2 regions of the Streptomyces sp. NPDC037288 genome follow, and region 1 is predicted to be linked to the other one. Evidence: riboswitches for the same ligand, from Rfam matches in the RefSeq annotation. Region 1 holds a riboswitch; the other holds the start of a gene.
The links. A riboswitch is a leader RNA that binds a small molecule or an ion and turns the genes downstream of it on or off. The one in region 1 is predicted to bind glycine.
Positions count from the first base shown of each region.

Region 1 (9,315 bases):
GAGCCCGAGCAGCGGACGGAACAGCCGCTGACCGGCCGGCAGCGGCTGGTCAAGGGGCTGTGGCCGCCGCGGGTCACCCGGGCCCAACTCATCGTCGCGCTGCTGCTGTTCGGCCTCGGCTTCGGCCTGGCGGTGCAGGTGGCGTCCAACAGCGACAGCGGCAGCGCGCTGCGCGGCGCACGCCAGGAAGATCTTGTTCGCATCCTCGATGAACTGGATTCGCGTACCCAGCGTCTTGAGGACGAGAAGCAGGGACTCGAAAAGCAGCGCCAGGAACTGCAGAGCAGTTCCGACCAGGCAGCGGAGGCCCGCAAGCAGACGGCCGAGAAGGAGAGGCAACTCGGCATTCTGGCGGGCACCGTGGCGGCGCGGGGTCCCGGCATCACGATGACGATCGAGGACGCGAAGGGAACGGTCAAGGCGGACATGCTGCTCGACGCGATTCAGGAGCTGCGTGCGGCCGGTGCGGAGGCGATCCAGGTCAACGGGGTACGGGTCGTCGCGGGCACCTACTTCACGGACTCCGGCAACGGTGTCGGCGTCGACGGGAACAAGATCAACGCCCCCTATCGTTTCAAGGTCATCGGCAAGCCACAGGACCTGGAGCCGGCGTTGAACATCCCGGGAGGCGTGGTGCAGACACTGGAGAAGGAGCAGGCCACGGTGACCGTCGAGCAGTCGGACAAGATCGTCGTGGACGCCTTGCGACAGGCGAAGCGGCCTGACTACGCTCGGTCGTCCTCCCAGTGAACCGGTGGTGCATGGGGGACGTCGCGCAGGGGCATGAGGTTGCGGGGGGTCGGCGCACCGAAGGGGTGGTGCGTGATGGAAACTGTCTGGTGGATACGGACGTTGTGAGAATGTCCGGCTCGGCCGGTGTAGGCAATCAGGGTTCGTCCTGCCCCACGGGCGGGTCTGTTTCGGTCAAGGGGAATCGCCCGTGAAGTTGTTTGCGAAGTTGTTCGGCAAGAGCGCACGAGAAGGCAGCGGCAACGCGACCGCTCGGCATCGCGCACAGCCTGACGCGGAGGGCCAGCGCCCGCTGTTCCGGGACCAGGTCGCTGGTCCGGGCGGTGACATTTCCGGAGGTCAGGGCGGGGCGTCGGTTGACCCTGCCCAGTCCGGCGGCATAGGTTTCGGGCAACCGTCAACCTCAGGTGCGGGCGGAGGGTTCGCCCCCGGTCCGTACGCGTCCCATGCCCCGGCGGGGCAGCCGCAGCAGGAGGATCCGTCCATGTCGGCCCTGGTGTGTACGAGGTGCGGTAACCGCAATGCGGAGAACGCACGCTTCTGTTCCAACTGTGGTGCGCCGCTGCGCCCGGGAGTGGCGCCGGAGCGTGCCTCCGAGACGACGTCCACGATCTCGATCTCCGGTCTGGAGGCCTACGACTCCGAGGTCACCGGCCAGACGCAGATGCCGATGCTGTCGCCGGAGGCGCAGGCCGCGGTGGACGCGCTGCCGCTGGGCTCGGCGCTGCTGGTGGTGCGCCGGGGACCGAACTCGGGCAGCCGCTTCCTGCTGGACAGCGACCTGACCACGGCGGGCCGTCATCCGCAGAGCGACATCTTCCTGGACGACGTCACGGTCTCGCGTCGGCACGTGGAGTTCCGGCGTTCCCCGGACGGCTCGTTCACGGTGGCCGACGTGGGCAGTCTGAACGGCACGTACGTCAACCGGGAGCGGATCGACCAGGTCGCTCTGTCGAACGGTGACGAGGTGCAGATCGGCAAGTACCGGCTGGTGTTCTACGCGAGCCGGCAGGGCATCTGACCCGCCCCCGGACCGGCGTCCGGGGGGACCCCAGGGAAGGTCCATGCTTCAAACACCGAGCGGCGGTGCCGGAAGCGGTACCGCCGCCAGGGACAGTGGGCTGATGAGCATCGGCACGGTGCTGAACGCGCTGCGCGACGAGTTCCCCGAAGTCACCATCTCCAAGATCCGTTTCCTGGAGGCCGAGGGGCTCATCGAGCCGCAGCGGACCCCTTCGGGGTACCGCAAGTTCAGCGCCGGGGATGTCGAGCGCCTGGCGCATGTGCTGAGGATGCAGCGGGACCACTATCTGCCGCTCAAGGTGATCCGCGAGCGGCTGGACGCCATAGAGCGGGGTGAGGCCGTCCAGCTGCCCCTCGTGGGGCGTCAGCGCACCGCGGAGGACGTTCCGGAGCCGCCCGGGACGCCCACGGTGGCCCGGGTGGGCAGGGCCGAGCTGCTGGCGGCCGCGGACATCGACGAGGGCGAGCTGCGGGAGTGGGAGTCGTACGGGCTCATCGCTCCTCTGGAGGACGGGGTGTACGACGCCGAAGCCGTCACCGTGGCCTCGCTCGTCGCCGAACTGGGCCGGTTCGGGATCGAGCCGCGCCACCTGCGGGTGATGAAGGCCGCCGCCGACCGCGAGGCCGGTCTCGTCGACCAGGTGGTCGCCCCGCTCAAGCGCCACCGCAACCCGCAGACCAGGGCGCACGCCGAGGCCCGTACGAAGGAGCTGGCGGCGCTCACCGTGAAGTTGCACGCGGCACTGGTGCAGACCGCTCTCGGTGTGCGGCTGCCCTGAGCTCCGGCGGCTCCCCGGCGGCCGGATCGGGCACCTGTTCCCGGCCCGACTACCCAAACATCCCGGGCACGGCCTAGGGTTGCTGTGTGAACGAGCTCGATGTCGTAGGTGTCCGGGTCGAAATGCCCTCCAACCAACCGATCGTGCTCCTGCGCGAAGTGGGAGGCGACCGTTACCTCCCCATCTGGATCGGACCGGGGGAGGCGACGGCGATCGCCTTCGCCCAGCAGGGCATGGCCCCCGCCAGGCCACTGACCCACGACCTGTTCAAGGACGTGCTGGAGGCCGTCGGCCAGGAGCTGACCGAAGTACGCATCACCGATCTGCGGGAAGGCGTCTTCTACGCGGAGCTGGTCTTCGCCAGCGGCGTCGAGGTCAGCGCCCGCCCCTCCGATGCCATAGCGCTGGCCCTGCGCACCGGAACGCCGATCTACGGAAGTGACACGGTGCTGGACGACGCCGGCATCGCCATTCCGGACGAGCAGGAGGACGAGGTGGAGAAGTTCCGCGAGTTCCTCGACCAGATCTCGCCCGAGGACTTCGGCACCAGCAGCCAGTGATCATGAGCGGCCGGTGAGCGCCGATCCCCGGTGAGGCGGGCATGTGCCACCGGCCATTGAGGGCGTCCTACGGCTTCCCCCGAACGCATTCGGCTAGCCTTTCCCCGCGGTGGGACACGGGAAACCACTCCTAGGGTGATTATCACTCGGCGTGCCGAGTGTGGCGATCGTTGACGCACCCCTGGTGACTGCCTACCGTCGTGAAGGCAGGTCAAGGACGGAGGTCGGCGTGAGAACCAGCGGCGACGGTACGGCTGGGGGTGCTCCCGTGCGCGGTTTCGGGGAGAGCGGTCCGTACCCGGTTCACGGCAGCGCGGTGGATCACGCTCCGCACCGGCCGACGGCGGTGCCGAACGGCGGAGGGGCGGCGTCCATGACATCCGAGCAGATCGGCTATCGGGGGCCCACGGCCTGCGCGGCCGCCGGCATCACCTACCGACAGCTCGACTACTGGGCCCGCACCGGCCTGGTCGAGCCGAGCGTGCGGCCCGCCTACGGGTCGGGAACCCAGCGGCTGTACAGCTTCCGAGACGTGGTCGTCCTGAAGATCGTGAAGCGGTTCCTGGACACCGGGGTCTCGCTGCAGAACATCCGCGCCGCCGTGCGGCACCTCAGGGAACGCGGTTTCCGCGACCTGGAGCGGATGACGCTGATGAGCGATGGCGCCACGGTCTACGAGTGCACCTCGCCGGACGAGGTCCACGCCCTGCTCCAGGGCGGCCAGGGCATCTTCGGGATCGCCGTCGGCGTGGTGTGGCGCGACGTGGAAAGCGCGCTCTCCCAGCTGCACGGCGAGCGCATCGACACGGGCGAGACGCTCGTCGGGCACAACCCGGCGGACGAGCTGGCGCGGCGCCGCAACCGGGCGGTCTGACGCCGGTCCTCGCGGGGCCGGGCATTGTCAGTGCCGTGGGGCAGCATCGGAGATGTGAGAAACGCGCCCACGATCCTGCATCTCGACATGGATGCCTTCTACGCCTCGGTGGAGCAGGCGTCCAAACCGAGCCTGCGCGGGAAAGCGGTCGTCGTGGGCGGCCTCGGACCACGCGGGGTGGTGGCCACCGCGTCGTACGAGGCGCGGGTCTTCGGGGTCCACTCGGCGATGCCCATGGCCCAGGCCCGCCGGCTGGCACCCAACGCCGCCTATCTGGTGCCGCGCTTCACCCTGTACCGGGCGGTCAGCGAGCAGGTGATGGCGCTGTTGCGGGAGCTGTCACCGCTGGTGGAGCCGCTCAGCCTGGACGAGGCGTTCGTGGACCTGGAGGCCGGCGGGACGGCCTGGGACGAGGAGTCGGCGCGGCTGACCGCGATCAGGCTCCGCGCGGACATCCGGGCGGTCACCGGGCTCACCGGATCGGTCGGGCTCGCCGCCTCCAAGATGCTCGCGAAGATCGCCTCCGAGCAGGCCAAGCCGGACGGTCTGGTGCTCATCGAGCCGGGGTCCGAGCGGGCCCTGCTGGAGCCCATGCCGGTGCGGACCCTGCCCGGGGTCGGGCCGGCCACCGGCGACCATCTGCGCAGAGCCGGGATCACCACGGTCGGGGAACTGGCTCAGGCGGGCGAGGACGAGCTGGTCCGGCTGCTCGGCAAGGCCCACGGGCACGCGCTGTACGCCATGGCCCTGGCCCGTGACGAGCGGCCCGTGGTGGCCGAGCGCGAGGCGAAGTCGGTGTCGGTCGAGGACACCTACGACGTGGACATCCACGACCGGCTGCGGATCGGGCTCGAGGTGCAGCGGCTCGCCGACCGGTGTGTGGGGCGGCTGCGCGGGGCCCGGCTGGCGGGGCGGACCATCGTGCTGAAGGTGCGGCGGTACGACTTCTCCACGCTGACCAGGTCGGAGACGCTCAGGGGGCCGACGGACGATCCGGCGGTCGTGCGGGAGGCGGCGGCGCGGTTGCTGGACTCCGTGGACACCACGGGCGGGGTACGGCTGCTCGGCGTGGGTGTGTCCGGGCTCGCCGACTACACGCAGGAGGACCTGTTCGCGCAGGCGTTGCCCTCGCGGGCTGCGGAGACGCCGGAGGAGGACGTGACTGAGACCGTGGCTGAGGCCGTTGCGCAGCAGCCGGAGCCGGTCGGACGGCACTGGCGCGCCGGGCAGGACGTGCGGCATGCCGAGTACGGGCCCGGGTGGGTGCAGGGGAGTGGGCTGGGGCGGGTGACCGTGCGGTTCGAGACGCCGCAGTCCCCTCCGGGGAGGGTGCGGACGTTCTTCGTCGATGACCCTGCGCTCGAGTCCGCTGATCCGTTGCCGTTGGTTTCGGACCTCGCCGGCACGCCCGCCCGTCCCGGTCAGCCGAGCAGCGGCCGACACGAGGCTCCGCCCCGGACCCCGCAGAGGGATGAGGAGTCGGGGACCCCGCAGAGCGATCAGCTCTCCTCCGAGCCCGCCAGCTTGCCGAAGTCACGGTCCGGGACGGACGGAGGGGGTGCCACGTCCAGGCCGTAGTGGTGGTAGAGCTGGAGTTCCTGTTCGGGGGAGAGATGGCGGCCCACGCCGAAGTCGGGGGCGTCCTTGATCAGGGTGCGGTCGAAGGGGACGTGGAGGGAGCCTTCGATCAGTTCGCTGGGCTCCAGGGGGACGAAGGCGTCCCGGGAGAACAGGCCGGTGCGTATGGCCGCCCACTCGGGCACGCCGGTCGCGTCGTCGAGGTACACCTCGTCGATGGTGCCGATCTTGGTCCCATTGCGGTCGAACGCCTTGCGGCCGATCAGGTTGCGCGGATCGATCTCGGTCTGCACGGTCCCTCTCCCTCCACGTGGTCGCAACTCATCCGTAAGCACTACAAAAGAGCACATTCAGGGAGGCGGCCACTCGAAGGCTCGGGCGTTGACCTCGCTGGTAGGCTGACAGCGGCTGCTGACCCCGTGCGGGAGAGTCCTCCGACCACCTCGGAGGCGCCGAAGGAGCAAATCCTCCCCGGAATCTCTCAGGCTCACGTACCGCACGGACGAGGTCACTCTGGAAAGCAGGGCGGGTGTCGACGGCTTCCGCTCTCACCGACGGTGAAAGCCGGGACTCTCGGGTCCCCGGTGAAGCTCTCAGGTTGAGATGACAGAGGGGGAGGCCGTCGGGGCACCCGCGCCGTGGTGCCCCTCAAAGGTCGCGTCAGACCAGGAGGCCTCCGCAATGACCGCCCACCGCATTCCGCTCTCGGAGCTCGAAGCGGGCATCCCCTTCGAGCAGCGCCACATCGGGCCCGACCAGGAGGCGTGGGCCAAGATGCTCGCGCACGTCGGCTACGGCTCGCTGGACGAGCTGACCGCCGCCGCGGTCCCTGATGTGATCAAGAACGCCGACGCCCTCGACCTGCCGGGAGCCCGCACCGAGGCCGAGGTGCTCGCCGAGCTGCGCTCGCTCGCCGACCGTAACCAGGTCCTCGACTCCATGATCGGCCTGGGCTACTACGGCACCTTCACCCCGCCGGTCATCCTGCGCAACGTCATGGAGAACCCCGCCTGGTACACCGCGTACACCCCGTACCAGCCGGAGATCTCGCAGGGGCGGCTCGAGGCCCTGCTGAACTTCCAGACCGTGGTCGCCGACCTCACCGGTCTGCCCACCTCCGGCGCCTCCCTGCTCGACGAGGGCACGGCCGCCGCCGAGGCGATGTCCCTGTCGCGGCGCATGGGCAAGAACAAGAAGGGCCTGTTCCTGGTCGACGCGGACGCGCTGCCGCAGACCATCGCCGTCATCGAGACGCGCGCCGAGCCGACCGGTGTGGAGGTCGTCGTCGCCGACCTCAGTGAAGGCATTCCGGCCGAGCTGGCCGAGCGCGAGATCAACGGCGTGCTGATCCAGTACCCGGGCGCCTCCGGTGCCGTACGGGACATCAAGCCGGTCATCGACCAGGCGCACGAGCTGGGCGCCCTCGTCACCGTGGCCGCCGACCTGCTCGCGCTGACCCTGCTGACCTCGCCGGGCGAGCTGGGCGCGGACATCGCCGTCGGTACGACCCAGCGCTTCGGTGTGCCGATGGGCTTCGGTGGTCCGCACGCGGGCTACATGGCCGTGCACGAGAAGTTCGCGCGCAGCCTGCCCGGCCGCCTCGTGGGCGTCTCCGTCGACGCCGACGGCAACAAGGCCTACCGGCTCGCGCTGCAGACCCGTGAGCAGCACATCCGCCGGGAGAAGGCCACCAGCAACATCTGCACCGCGCAGGTGCTGCTCGCCGTGATGGCCGGCATGTACGCCGTCTACCACGGGCCGGAGGGGCTGAAGACCATCGCCCGGCGCACGCACCGGTACGCCACGATCCTCGCCGCGGGCCTGAAGGCCGGCGGTGTCGAGATCGTGCACGGCGCCTTCTTCGACACCCTCACCGCGCGCGTGCCCGGCAGGGCCGCCGAGGTCGTCGCCGCCGCCCGGGCGGGCGGCGTCAACCTGCGGCTCGTCGACGCCGACCACGTCTCCCTCGCCTGCGACGAGACGACCAAGCGGGCCCAGCTGGCCGCCGTGTTCTCCGCCTTCGGTGTCGAGGGCGACATCGAGGGGCTGGACGCGACCGCCGAGGACACCCTCCCCGAGGCGCTGCTGCGCACCGACGTCTACCTGACCCACCCGGTCTTCCACCAGTACCGCTCCGAGACCGCGATGCTGCGCTACCTGCGCAGGCTGGCCGACCGCGACTACGCGCTCGACCGGGGGATGATCCCGCTGGGCTCCTGCACCATGAAGCTCAACGCGACCACGGAGATGGAGCCGGTCACCTGGCCGGAGTTCGGGCAGCTGCACCCCTTCGTGCCGGCCGAGCAGGCCGAGGGCTACCTCACGCTCATCCGTGAGCTGGAGGAACGTCTCGCCGAGGTCACCGGCTACGACAAGGTCTCCCTGCAGCCGAACGCCGGTTCCCAGGGCGAGCTGGCCGGTCTGCTGGCCGTACGGGGCTACCACCGGGCCAACGGTGACGAGCAGCGCACGGTCTGCCTCATCCCGTCCTCCGCGCACGGCACCAACGCCGCCAGCGCCGTGATGGCCGGCATGAAGGTCGTCGTCGTCAAGACCGCCGACGACGGCGAGATCGACGTGGCGGACCTGCGCGCCAAGATCGAGCAGTACCGCGACGAGCTGGCGGTGCTGATGATCACCTACCCGTCCACGCACGGCGTGTTCGAGGAGCACGTCGCCGACATCTGCGCCCAGGTCCACGAGGCCGGCGGCCAGGTGTACGTCGACGGCGCGAACCTCAACGCCCTCGTCGGCCTCGCGAAGCCGGGCCACTTCGGCGGTGACGTCTCGCACCTGAACCTGCACAAGACCTTCTGCATCCCGCACGGCGGCGGCGGCCCCGGGGTGGGCCCGGTCGCGGTCCGCGGGCACCTGGCGCCGTACCTGCCGAACCACCCGCTGCAGCCGGCCGCGGGCCCGGAGACCGGTGTGGGCCCGATCTCGGCGGCGCCGTGGGGCAGCGCGGGCATCCTGCCCATCTCCTGGGCGTACGTCCGCCTCATGGGCGGCGAGGGCCTCAAGCGCGCCACGCAGGTGGCCGTGCTCTCGGCGAACTACATCGCCAGGCGCCTGGAGCCGCACTACCCGGTGCTCTACACCGGCCCCGGCAACCTGGTCGCGCACGAGTGCATCATCGACCTGCGCCCGCTGACCAAGGCGACCGGCGTGAGCGTGGACGACGTGGCCAAGCGCCTGATCGACTACGGCTTCCACGCGCCGACCATGTCCTTCCCGGTGGCCGGCACGCTGATGATCGAGCCGACCGAGTCGGAGGACATCACCGAGCTGGACCGGTTCTGCGACGCGATGATCGCCATCCGCGCGGAGATCGAGAAGGTCGGCTCCGGCGAGTGGCCGGCGGAGGACAACCCGCTGCGGGGTGCCCCGCACACGGCCGCCGCGCTCGGCGACGAGTGGACGCACGCCTACAGCCGTGAGGAGGCCGTCTTCCCGGCCGGTGTCTCGGCCGCCGACAAGTACTGGCCGCCGGTGCGCCGTATCGACCAGGCCTTCGGCGACCGCAACCTGGTCTGTTCGTGCCCGCCGCTGGACGCGTACGAGGACTGAGCGAGCGGTGGCTTCCAGGGCCCCGTCCGGTTTTCCGGGCGGGGCCCTCGCCGTGTCAGGCCGTCGCCAGGGACACCTCGGTCGCCTTGATGAGGGCGATCACGTCGGAGCCCACGAAGAGGCCCAGGTCGGTGGCGGCGTCCTTGGTGATGGCCGCGGTCAGTTCACCGCCGGGGACGGAGAT
Region 1 is NZ_JBVJVY010000055.1:4,907-14,221, forward strand. It holds gene ACZ7GZ_RS37005 (DUF881 domain-containing protein) at 1-750, shown strand, start outside; gene ACZ7GZ_RS37010 (FHA domain-containing protein) at 941-1,771, shown strand; gene ftsR (transcriptional regulator FtsR) at 1,815-2,552, shown strand; gene ACZ7GZ_RS37020 (bifunctional nuclease family protein) at 2,639-3,112, shown strand; gene ACZ7GZ_RS37025 (MerR family transcriptional regulator) at 3,342-3,986, shown strand; gene ACZ7GZ_RS37030 (DNA polymerase IV) at 4,041-5,564, shown strand; gene ACZ7GZ_RS37035 (PRC-barrel domain-containing protein) at 5,486-5,857, opposite strand; glycine riboswitch at 5,977-6,071, shown strand; gene gcvP (aminomethyl-transferring glycine dehydrogenase) at 6,246-9,131, shown strand; gene ACZ7GZ_RS37045 (TOBE domain-containing protein) at 9,187-9,315, opposite strand, start outside.

Region 2 (9,315 bases), on a different contig from region 1:
ACCACGGCGGACAGGAAGCCGACGAGCAGCGAGATCCGGGCGCCGTAGAGGATGCGGGCGAAGATGTCGCGGCCGTTGACCGGTTCGACACCGAGCAGGTGGTCGCCGCCGATGCCGCCCATCGAGCCCTTGGGGGTGCTGAACAGCGGGTCGATCAGGCCCTGGTGGTAGGCGTCCGGGTCCTGGCCGACGAGGTTCGTGATCACCGGTGCGAGCAGCGCGATCACGATGAGGAGGAGCACGACTATGCCGCCCGTCAGGGCCAGTTTGTCCCGCTTGAGGCGTTCCCAGGCGATCCGGCCCAGGGAGCGGCCCTGAACGGCCTTCGCGTCGGTGGCCGCGACCGCCGCTTCCTCTGCCGCACCCGGGGCCGCTTCCGCGGTCGGCTCGTGCAATGGTGCCGTCATCAGGCTGGGACCCCTCTCAACCGGCGGTAGCCGGCCCGCACTTGCCGCTGGTAGCGGCATCAAACAGTCCGTCGTACACAGGGGCGAACCCCTTGAAGGGGGAGTCTTCAACGCTTGCGCGATCAGCCGCCAGCCTTGACAGGGAATGGATGCGCAACCGTGATGCAAGCAGGCGTTTCCTGTTATGCGGACAGGAAGTTACGGCGAACGGACGGGGCCCGCCGGGACGGCCGCGTGCGCAAAACGGGACATACGAGCGATGAGCCCAGGTCAGAAACTGCCGTGCACCGGTGGATAGCCGTATCCGGCGGCGGGCGCCTGCTGCTGTGGGGAGGCCTGGAGCTGGGGCTGCGGCGCGGCGTGGGCCTCGCGGTCGTAGAACGGGCGGGCGCTGGCCCGCATCCACATCACGACCGGGTCGTACTCGTCGGTCATCGCGACCGTCGACACCGGCAGGCCCTCCGGGACCGCGCCGACGGACTGCTGCATCATCGCGCGCACCGAGTCGACCGCGGCCGGCGAGGTGTCGTACACGTCCAGGCCGATGGCGAGGTACGGCGCGCCGAGCGCCGGCTGCACCCAGGCGCGGCGCAGGGAGCGCAGGGCCGGGGTGCGGTGGGCGTTCTGCGCGAGCAGGGCGTAGAACTGCGGGACCTCGATGCCGGGTTCGGTCAGCCGGAGAGGCCCGGCGGGCTGGCGGTCCAGGCCCGTGGCGATGCGGCGCAGATCCAGCCAGGGGATGCCGACACCGCCGCCCGGGGCGTGCGGGTTGAGCCAGAGGCCGTAGTGGTCCGGGTAGAGGGTGCGGGCCACGTCGAGTCCGTCGACGACCTCGTACGACCGGTTCCAGCCGCTGACCGAGAGCTCCTGCGCGGAGGTGACGCACGGGGCGTACTGGAAGCCGTCGACCTCCATGTTTCCGTACTGGGCGTCCGGGGAGCCGGCCTGGCCGTGCCACAGGAGCATCCAGATCTGACCGGAGGACGGGGCGGCGAGGGCGCGCAGCAGTGCCTCGTAGGCGTCGTAGCGTCCGGGCGTGACCTGGCGCAGCATGTGCTCGACGCTGCCGCTGTGGCTCGCGCTCACCTGTCGTGCCCTTCTCTTTTCTTGCCCCGTGTGTGGAGACAGCTTATGCGCCCACCGGGGTGCGGCCTCGGGATCGTGCGCGGGTGCGGGGTTGCGGTGGGTCACCCGCGCAGTTCCCCGCGCCCCTGAGGTCCGCTGCGCCCCTGCCTGCTGATCAGTGACCGTACTGATAGAAGGGGCGGACGTTGTCCTTCAGCCAGCCCGCCACCGGGTCGTCCGTCACGTCCAGGAGGACGAGGTTGACCGGCCACCTGACCGGGACTTTGCCGAGGGCTCGGCCCAGGGCCTGCAGGGGGAGGGTGCGCAGGTCGCCCTCCCACTGGGAGAGTTCGACGCCGACGAACATCACCGGGTCGTCCGTCTCTATGGCGGCCAGGCAGCGGCGGGCGGCGAGGACCACGCCGGTCTCGGCGAACTCGGCGGACGCGGCGGAGAGGAAGTCGACCGGGTCGTCCTGCCAGTCGGGTTCGAAGAGGCGGACCCGGCCGCCGGTGCCGGGGCCGTCGAGCGGGGTGCGGCCGGTCCGGCACAGCTCGGCCACCGCCTCGGGCGGGAGCGGGATGCCGACCAGGGCGTCGGGGTTCACGGCCATGCCGACCTGCGGGGGCAGACCGCGGGCGAACTCCACGGCGGGGGCGATGGTGTACGACATGTGGGAGCCGGCCGCCTGGCGCAGCTGTTCCTCGGAGCTGAACACCGGGACGTACACCTGGCCGCCGATGTCCAGCGTGGGCAGGTCCAGCGGGCCGCTGTCGGGGCCGCCGCCGCCCGGCAGCGGGATCCACAGCAGGCTGCGGCCCAGGACCTCGATGATCCGGCCGGCCGCGGCGGGTATGCCGAGGGAGGCCGAGAGCACCTCCTCGAGCTCGTTGCCGGGCCAGCCGCCGTGCGGCTGGGGGTGCGCCTGTGCCGGGAAGTCCGCGGGAATGTCTGCCGGGAAGTCCATCTGCCTACCGCCTGCTGGAAGCCACTGCTGTGACCAAGAAGGCTAGCGGGTGGCTGTGATAGTCCCTCACCCTGTGCACGTCGTCCTCCTCGTCCGGTGCGTGCGATCTCGTCCGCTGCATGCGATGTCATCCGGTGAACGCGATCTCATCCGGTGAAGGCGATCCGCCGCAGGGTGTCCGCCGCCCCGCGGTCCAGCAGCACCGCGGATCCGCAGCCCGCGGGCAGCTCGCCCCGCTCGACCGTGTCGAGCAGCCGGGCGGTCGTACGGCGGTGACGGCGGAAGGCGTGGCGGGAGACGCCCCGGCCGCGGGACCGCTGCCCCTCGCGGGCGGTACCGGGCGCGACGTCGAGCAGGAGCAGATGGAGGGTGCCGCCGCGGCGGCGCGCCTCGCGGGCGAGCCAGGCGCGCACCCAGGGCTGGGTGCCGCAGTCGTGGACGACGAGCCCCTCCCCGGTGCGCAGGGCGCGGCGCAGGCCGGTGTAGTGGGCGAGGCGGACCAGCGGGCGGTAGAGGGCGTACGGGAGCGCGCGGGGCAGGCGGGCGGCGAAGCGGTCGCGCACGTCCTGGGAGTCGATGCGGCGGCCGGCGACCGCGCGCCGCATCAGGGTGGACTTGCCGCTGCCGGGCAGGCCGGTGATCACCGCCAGGTCCCCGGGGCCGAAGAGCAGCGCGTGCGGGCCGCGGCCGGCGCGGTCGCGCAGGTCGCGGACGACGGGGGCCGGGGCGGGACGCCGCCTCGGCACCGCGATGCCTGTGGTGGCGGTGGCATACACCGCGGTCCTGTTCACCGTGATCTTCCTCCCCTGTCGGCCCGGTAATGCTCATGCCCGCTATACGTAAAGAGAAGGTAATGAACGGCGGTGGTGGAGAGGTCCGCGTCCTGCCACAGGTCGGTTACAAAAGCCGGCTCGCCGTGCAATGATGTGGCCGCCAACTGCATACCGGCCGCTTGAATCCGCGCGGGAGAGTTCCTGGCAGCACTGCTGCCGGGGCGCCGAAGGAGCAAGTCCCTCCCTTGAATCTCTCAGGCCCCGTTACCGCGCGGGCGAGGCACATCTGAAAAGCGGGCCGCTGCGACAGTGGCTCCACCCAAGGTGCAAGCCGTGATCGTCCCTGTGGCGGTCCTGGCGAACCTCTCAGGTTCCGATGACAGATGGGGAGGAACGTTCCTCGCCTGTCTGCTTTCCTGGGAGACGACCGTCCGATGAGCAGTACCGAACCCCTTGAGCCGCGTCATACCGCGCTGGACGCGCTGCATCGCTCGCTCGGTGCGACCATGACCGACTTCGCCGGCTGGGACATGCCCCTGCGCTACGGCTCCGAGCGCGACGAGCACATCGCCGTGCGCACGAAGGCGGGCCTCTTCGACCTCTCCCACATGGGCGAGATCACCGTCACCGGCACCGGTGCGGCGGCCCTCCTCAACTACGCGCTGGTCGGCAACATCGCCTCCGTGGGCGTGGGCCGTGCCCGCTACACCATGATCTGCCGGGCCGACGGCGGCATCCTGGACGACCTGATCGTCTACCGGCTCGCCGAGACCGAGTACATGGTCGTCGCCAACGCCTCCAACGCCCAGGTGGTGCTGGACGCCCTCACCGAGCGTTCCGCCGGCTTCGACGCCGAGGTGCGCGACGACCGGGACGCGTACGCGCTGATCGCCGTGCAGGGCCCGGAGTCCCCCGGCATCCTGAAGTCCCTCACCGACGCCGACCTCGACGGCCTGAAGTACTACGCCGGCCTGCCCGGCACCGTCGCCGGCGTCCCTGCGCTGATCGCCCGCACCGGCTACACCGGCGAGGACGGCTTCGAGCTGTTCGTGAAGCCGGAGCACGCCGTGGAGCTGTGGCAGGCGCTGACCAAGGCCGGCGAGGGCGCCGGTCTGGTCCCCTGCGGCCTGTCCTGCCGGGACACCCTGCGCCTGGAGGCGGGCATGCCGTTGTACGGGCACGAGCTGACCACCGCGCTCACCCCCTTCGACGCCGGGCTCGGCCGGGTGGTGAAGTTCGAGAAGGAGGGCGACTTCGTCGGGCGCGAGGCGCTTGAGCAGGCCGCCGCCAGAGCTCAGGAGAACCCGCCGCGGGTCCTCGTCGGGCTGATCGCCGAAGGCCGGCGCGTGCCGCGCGCCGGGTACGCCGTCGTCGCGGGCGGTCAGGTGATCGGCGAGGTCACCTCCGGCGCCCCCTCCCCCACCCTGGGCAAGCCGATCGCCATGGCCTACGTCGACGCGGCGCACGCGGCACCGGGCACCGCGGGCGTCGGTGTGGACATCCGGGGCAGCCACGAGCCGTACGAGGTCGTGGCGCTGCCGTTCTACAGGCGCCAGAAGTAGACACTGGGCGCGGTCACCGTGTGACCCCGCGCACGTTTCCGCTGCTCACCAGCGGTTTCAGCAGTCCCCCCTTCATCAGCACTCCCGCGCGTACAGGAGAATTCAGGCCATGAGCAACCCCCAGCAGCTGCGCTACAGCAAGGAGCACGAGTGGCTGTCGGCCGCCGAGGACGGCGTCTCGACGGTCGGCATCACCGAGTTCGCGGCCAACGCGCTCGGCGATGTGGTCTACGCCCAGCTCCCCGACGTCGGCTCCACGGTGACCGCGGGCGAGACCTGCGGTGAGCTGGAGTCGACCAAGTCGGTCTCCGACCTGTACTCGCCGGTCACCGGTGAGGTCACCGAGATCAACGAGGACGTCGTCAACGACCCGTCGCTGGTGAACTCCGCCCCCTTCGAGGGCGGCTGGCTGTTCAAGGTGCGCGTCACGGAGGAGCCGGCCGACCTGCTCTCCGCCGACGAGTACACCGCCCAGAACGCAGGCTGAGGAGTCGTAGCCCGATGACCGTCCTGAACACGTCCCTGCACGAGCTGGACCCGGAGATCGCCGCCGCGGTCGACGCCGAGCTCGGCCGCCAGCAGTCCACGCTGGAGATGATCGCCTCCGAGAACTTCGCGCCGCTCGCGGTGATGGAGGCGCAGGGCTCGGTGCTGACCAACAAGTACGCCGAGGGCTACCCGGGCCGCCGGTACTACGGCGGCTGCGAGCACGTCGACGTCGCCGAGCAGATCGCCATCGACCGGATCAAGGAGCTGTTCGGCGCCGAGTACGCCAACGTCCAGCCCCACTCCGGCGCCTCCGCCAACCAGGCGGCCCTGTTCGCGCTGGCCCAGCCCGGGGACACCATCCTCGGCCTGGACCTGGCGCACGGCGGCCACCTGACCCACGGCATGCGCCTGAACTTCTCCGGCAAGCAGTTCGACGTGGTCGCCTACCACGTGGACGCCGCCACCGGCCTGGTCGACATGGCCGAGGTCGAGCGGCTGGCCAAGGAGCACCGCCCGAAGGTGATCATCGCGGGCTGGTCGGCGTACCCGCGTGAGCTGGACTTCGCCGAGTTCCGGCGGATCGCCGATGAGGCCGGCGCCTACCTGTGGGTCGACATGGCGCACTTCGCGGGCCTGGTCGCGGCCGGTCTGCACGCCAACCCGGTGCCGTACGCCGACGTGGTCACCTCCACCACGCACAAGACGCTGGGCGGTCCGCGCGGCGGCATCATCCTCGCCCGCGGCAAGGACTTCGCGAAGAAGCTGAACTCGTCCGTGTTCCCGGGCTTCCAGGGCGGTCCCCTGGAGCACGTGATCGCGGCGAAGGCGGTCTCCTTCAAGGTCGCCGCCTCGGAGGAGTTCAAGGAGCGCCAGCGTCGTACCGTGGAGGGTGCCCGGATCCTCGCCGAGCGCCTGACGGCGGCGGACGCCCGTGAGGCCGGCGTGAACGTCCTGACCGGCGGCACGGACGTGCACCTGATCCTGGTCGACCTGCGCGCGTCCGAGCTGGACGGGCAGCAGGCCGAGGACCGTCTCCACGAGGTCGGCATCACGGTCAACCGCAACGCCGTCCCGAACGACCCGCGCCCCCCGATGGTGACGTCGGGCCTGCGGATCGGTACGCCGGCCCTGGCGACCCGCGGCTTCACGGCCGAGGACTTCGCCGAGGTCGCGGACGTGATCGCCGAGGCGCTGATGGCGCCTTCTCCCTTCGGGGAGGCCGACGCGGAGGCCCTCAAGGCGCGCGTGAAGGCGCTCGCCGACAAGCACCCGCTGTACCCGGGCCTGAACAAGTAGGTCCGGACAAGTAAGTCCCCGGTGGGGCACTCGGAGGTGAGTGCCCGAGGGTGCCCCACCACCCCTGTACTGCTTTCTTGAGGAGTGACCGTGGCCATCTCGGTCTTCGACCTGTTCTCGATCGGCATCGGCCCGTCCAGCTCCCACACGGTCGGCCCGATGCGTGCGGCGCGCATGTTCGCCCGCCGCCTGCGCAACGAGGGCCTGCTGGGCTCGGTGGACTCCGTGCGATGCGAGCTCTACGGCTCCCTCGGCGCCACCGGCCACGGTCACGGCACGCCCAAGGCGGTCCTGCTCGGCCTGGAGGGCGCCTCGCCCCGCACGGTGGACGTGGAGACGGCGGAGGAGCGGGTGGAGCGGATCAGGACCGCGGGCCGTATCTCGCTCCTCGGCGAGCACGAGATCCCCTTCTCCTTCGACGACGACCTGATCCTGCACCGCCGCAAGGCCCTGCCGTACCACGCCAACGGCATGACGATATGGGCGTACGACACCTCGGGCGCGGAACTGCTCTCCAAGACGTACTACTCGGTCGGCGGCGGCTTCGTCGTGGACGAGGACGCGGTCGGCGCGGACCGCATCGTGCTGGACGACACGGTCCTGAAGTACCCCTTCCGCACGGGCGACGAGCTGCTGCGCCTGACGAGCGACACCGGCCTGTCGATCTCCTCCCTGATGCTGGAGAACGAGCGCGCCTGGCGCACCGAGGAGGAGATCCGGGCGGGCCTGCTGGAGATCTGGCGGGTGATGCGCGAGTGCGTCCAGCGCGGCATGTCCCGTGAGGGCATCCTGCCCGGCGGCCTGAAGGTCCGCCGCCGCGCGGCCGTCTCGGCCCGCCAACTGCGCGCGGAGGGCGACCCGTTGGCGCACGCGATGGAGTGGATCACGCTCTACGCGATGGCGGTGAACGAGGAGAACGCGGCGGGCGGCCGCGTGGTGACGGCCCCCACGAACGGCGCGGCCGGCATCATCCCGGCGGTCCTGCACTACTACATCAACTTCGTGCCGGGCGCCGACGAGGACGGCGTCGTCCGCTTCCTCCTGGCCGCCGGCGCGATCGGCATGCTCTTCAAGGAGAACGCCTCCATCTCCGGCGCCGAGGTCGGCTGCCAGGGCGAGGTCGGCTCCGCCTGCTCCATGGCCGCCGGCGCCCTCGCCGAGGTCCTCGGCGGCTCCCCGGAGCAGGTCGAGAACGCGGCCGAGATCGGCATGGAACACAACCTCGGCCTGACCTGCGACCCGGTCGGCGGCCTGGTCCAGATCCCGTGTATCGAGCGCAACGGCATGGCCGCGGTGAAGGCGGTCACCGCCGCCAAGATGGCCATGCGCGGCGACGGCTCCCACAAGGTGTCCCTCGACAAGGTCATCAAGACCATGAAGGACACCGGCGCGGACATGTCCGTGAAGTACAAGGAGACGGCGCGGGGCGGGCTCGCGGTGAACATCATCGAGTGCTGAGGAGGTAGGCCCTGACCAGCGCGTTCGTGTCGTTCGGCGCGGTCAGGGCCTTCGTGCCGCGGGCAGCCGCGGCGGCGGCGCTTCGGCCATCGTGCGGACAGCCGCGGCGTGAGCGCGCGGACTGAGACGACGAGGACTGAAGCTCGCTGCGTCGCCGACGCCCACCGTCAGTGGCTGCCCACGTCATCGCCCTTGTGAGCGGGTTGGCCGTCGGCCCCGGAACGGGGGGAGGCCCCGGGCGTGGAGCGGCTGCCTCGTCGATCGTGGTCCGGCTCCCGTGCCGGCCCCGTGGGCCGTCCCACCGGACGCAGGGCGATCACCAGTACAGCCGCTCCGAAGAGCGCGGCGAGCATGATCCAGACCGCGCCGACGTGCATGGCGTGGACGAACGCATCATCGGCGGCGTGCGCGAGAGCGGGCCGGTGGATCGCGGTGGCTACCTGCCGGGCCTGTTCGGCGGACACCCGCGCCCGGTCCTGCGCCGGCCCGGGTACGTCGCTCAGTGAGGGTTCGATCGTGTGCCGGTACACGATCGACATGATCGTGCCGCCCACTGCGATGCCGATCACGCTGCCGGTCTGCCGCACGGTGTTGGTGACGGCCGACCCGGCACCGGCCCGCTCCAACGGCAGGGAGCTGATCAATGCTGCCGTCACCGGGCCGATCACCATGCCGACGGAGAGGCCCTGGACCAACAACAGGATCTCGATCCAGACGAGCGGCGTGTGCAGTCCGAGCAACCCGTACGCGCCCATGGTCAGCGCCGCCACGGTGAGCGCCGGTGCGGCGACAGGGCGCAGCGACCAGCGGCGAACCAGACGCGCACCGAGAGACGCCCCCAGGGCCGCGCCGAGCGCGGTCGGGAGACCGGCCGAGCCCGCCTCCATCGGCGAAAAGCCGCGTGCGCCCTGCAGGTAGAACGCGTGATAGAAGGTGACGGCGGCCACGGCGAACAGGAGCAGTCCGAGCGCCGCGTTGCCGCCACCGAAGGTACGTTGCGCGAGCAGTCGGGGATCGAAGCTCGGCATCCTGGTCCGCAGTTCGACGAGTACGAAGGCGGCCAGCAGGGCCAGTCCGACGGCTATCGGCGCCCAGACATCCGTACGACTCCAGGCGGCCACCTGCCCCGCACGGATCAGCCCGTAGGCCAGCGCCGCGAGCCCGCTGATCGACAGCAACATCCCCGCCGGGTCCAGAGCCCGCGGGACGGGGCTGCGGAAATTCGGGACCAGCAGGGTGATCCCGGCCAACGCCACTACCACGACCGGGACGTTGACCAGAAAGACCGAGCCCCACCA
Region 2 is NZ_JBVJVY010000025.1:46,312-55,626, reverse strand. It holds gene ACZ7GZ_RS26050 (ABC transporter permease) at 1-407, opposite strand, end outside; gene ACZ7GZ_RS26045 (enhanced serine sensitivity protein SseB C-terminal domain-containing protein) at 678-1,460, opposite strand; gene ACZ7GZ_RS26040 (enhanced serine sensitivity protein SseB) at 1,648-2,439, opposite strand; gene ACZ7GZ_RS26035 (AAA family ATPase) at 2,586-3,230, opposite strand; glycine riboswitch at 3,393-3,492, shown strand; glycine riboswitch at 3,493-3,605, shown strand; gene gcvT (glycine cleavage system aminomethyltransferase GcvT) at 3,647-4,774, shown strand; gene gcvH (glycine cleavage system protein GcvH) at 4,884-5,261, shown strand; gene glyA (serine hydroxymethyltransferase) at 5,276-6,559, shown strand; gene ACZ7GZ_RS26015 (L-serine ammonia-lyase) at 6,650-8,017, shown strand; gene ACZ7GZ_RS26010 (MFS transporter) at 8,185-9,315, opposite strand, start outside.
Region 2: it holds a riboswitch for glycine, as region 1 does, so the genes downstream of both, gcvT (glycine cleavage system aminomethyltransferase GcvT) here and gcvP (aminomethyl-transferring glycine dehydrogenase) in region 1, are expected to answer to the same signal.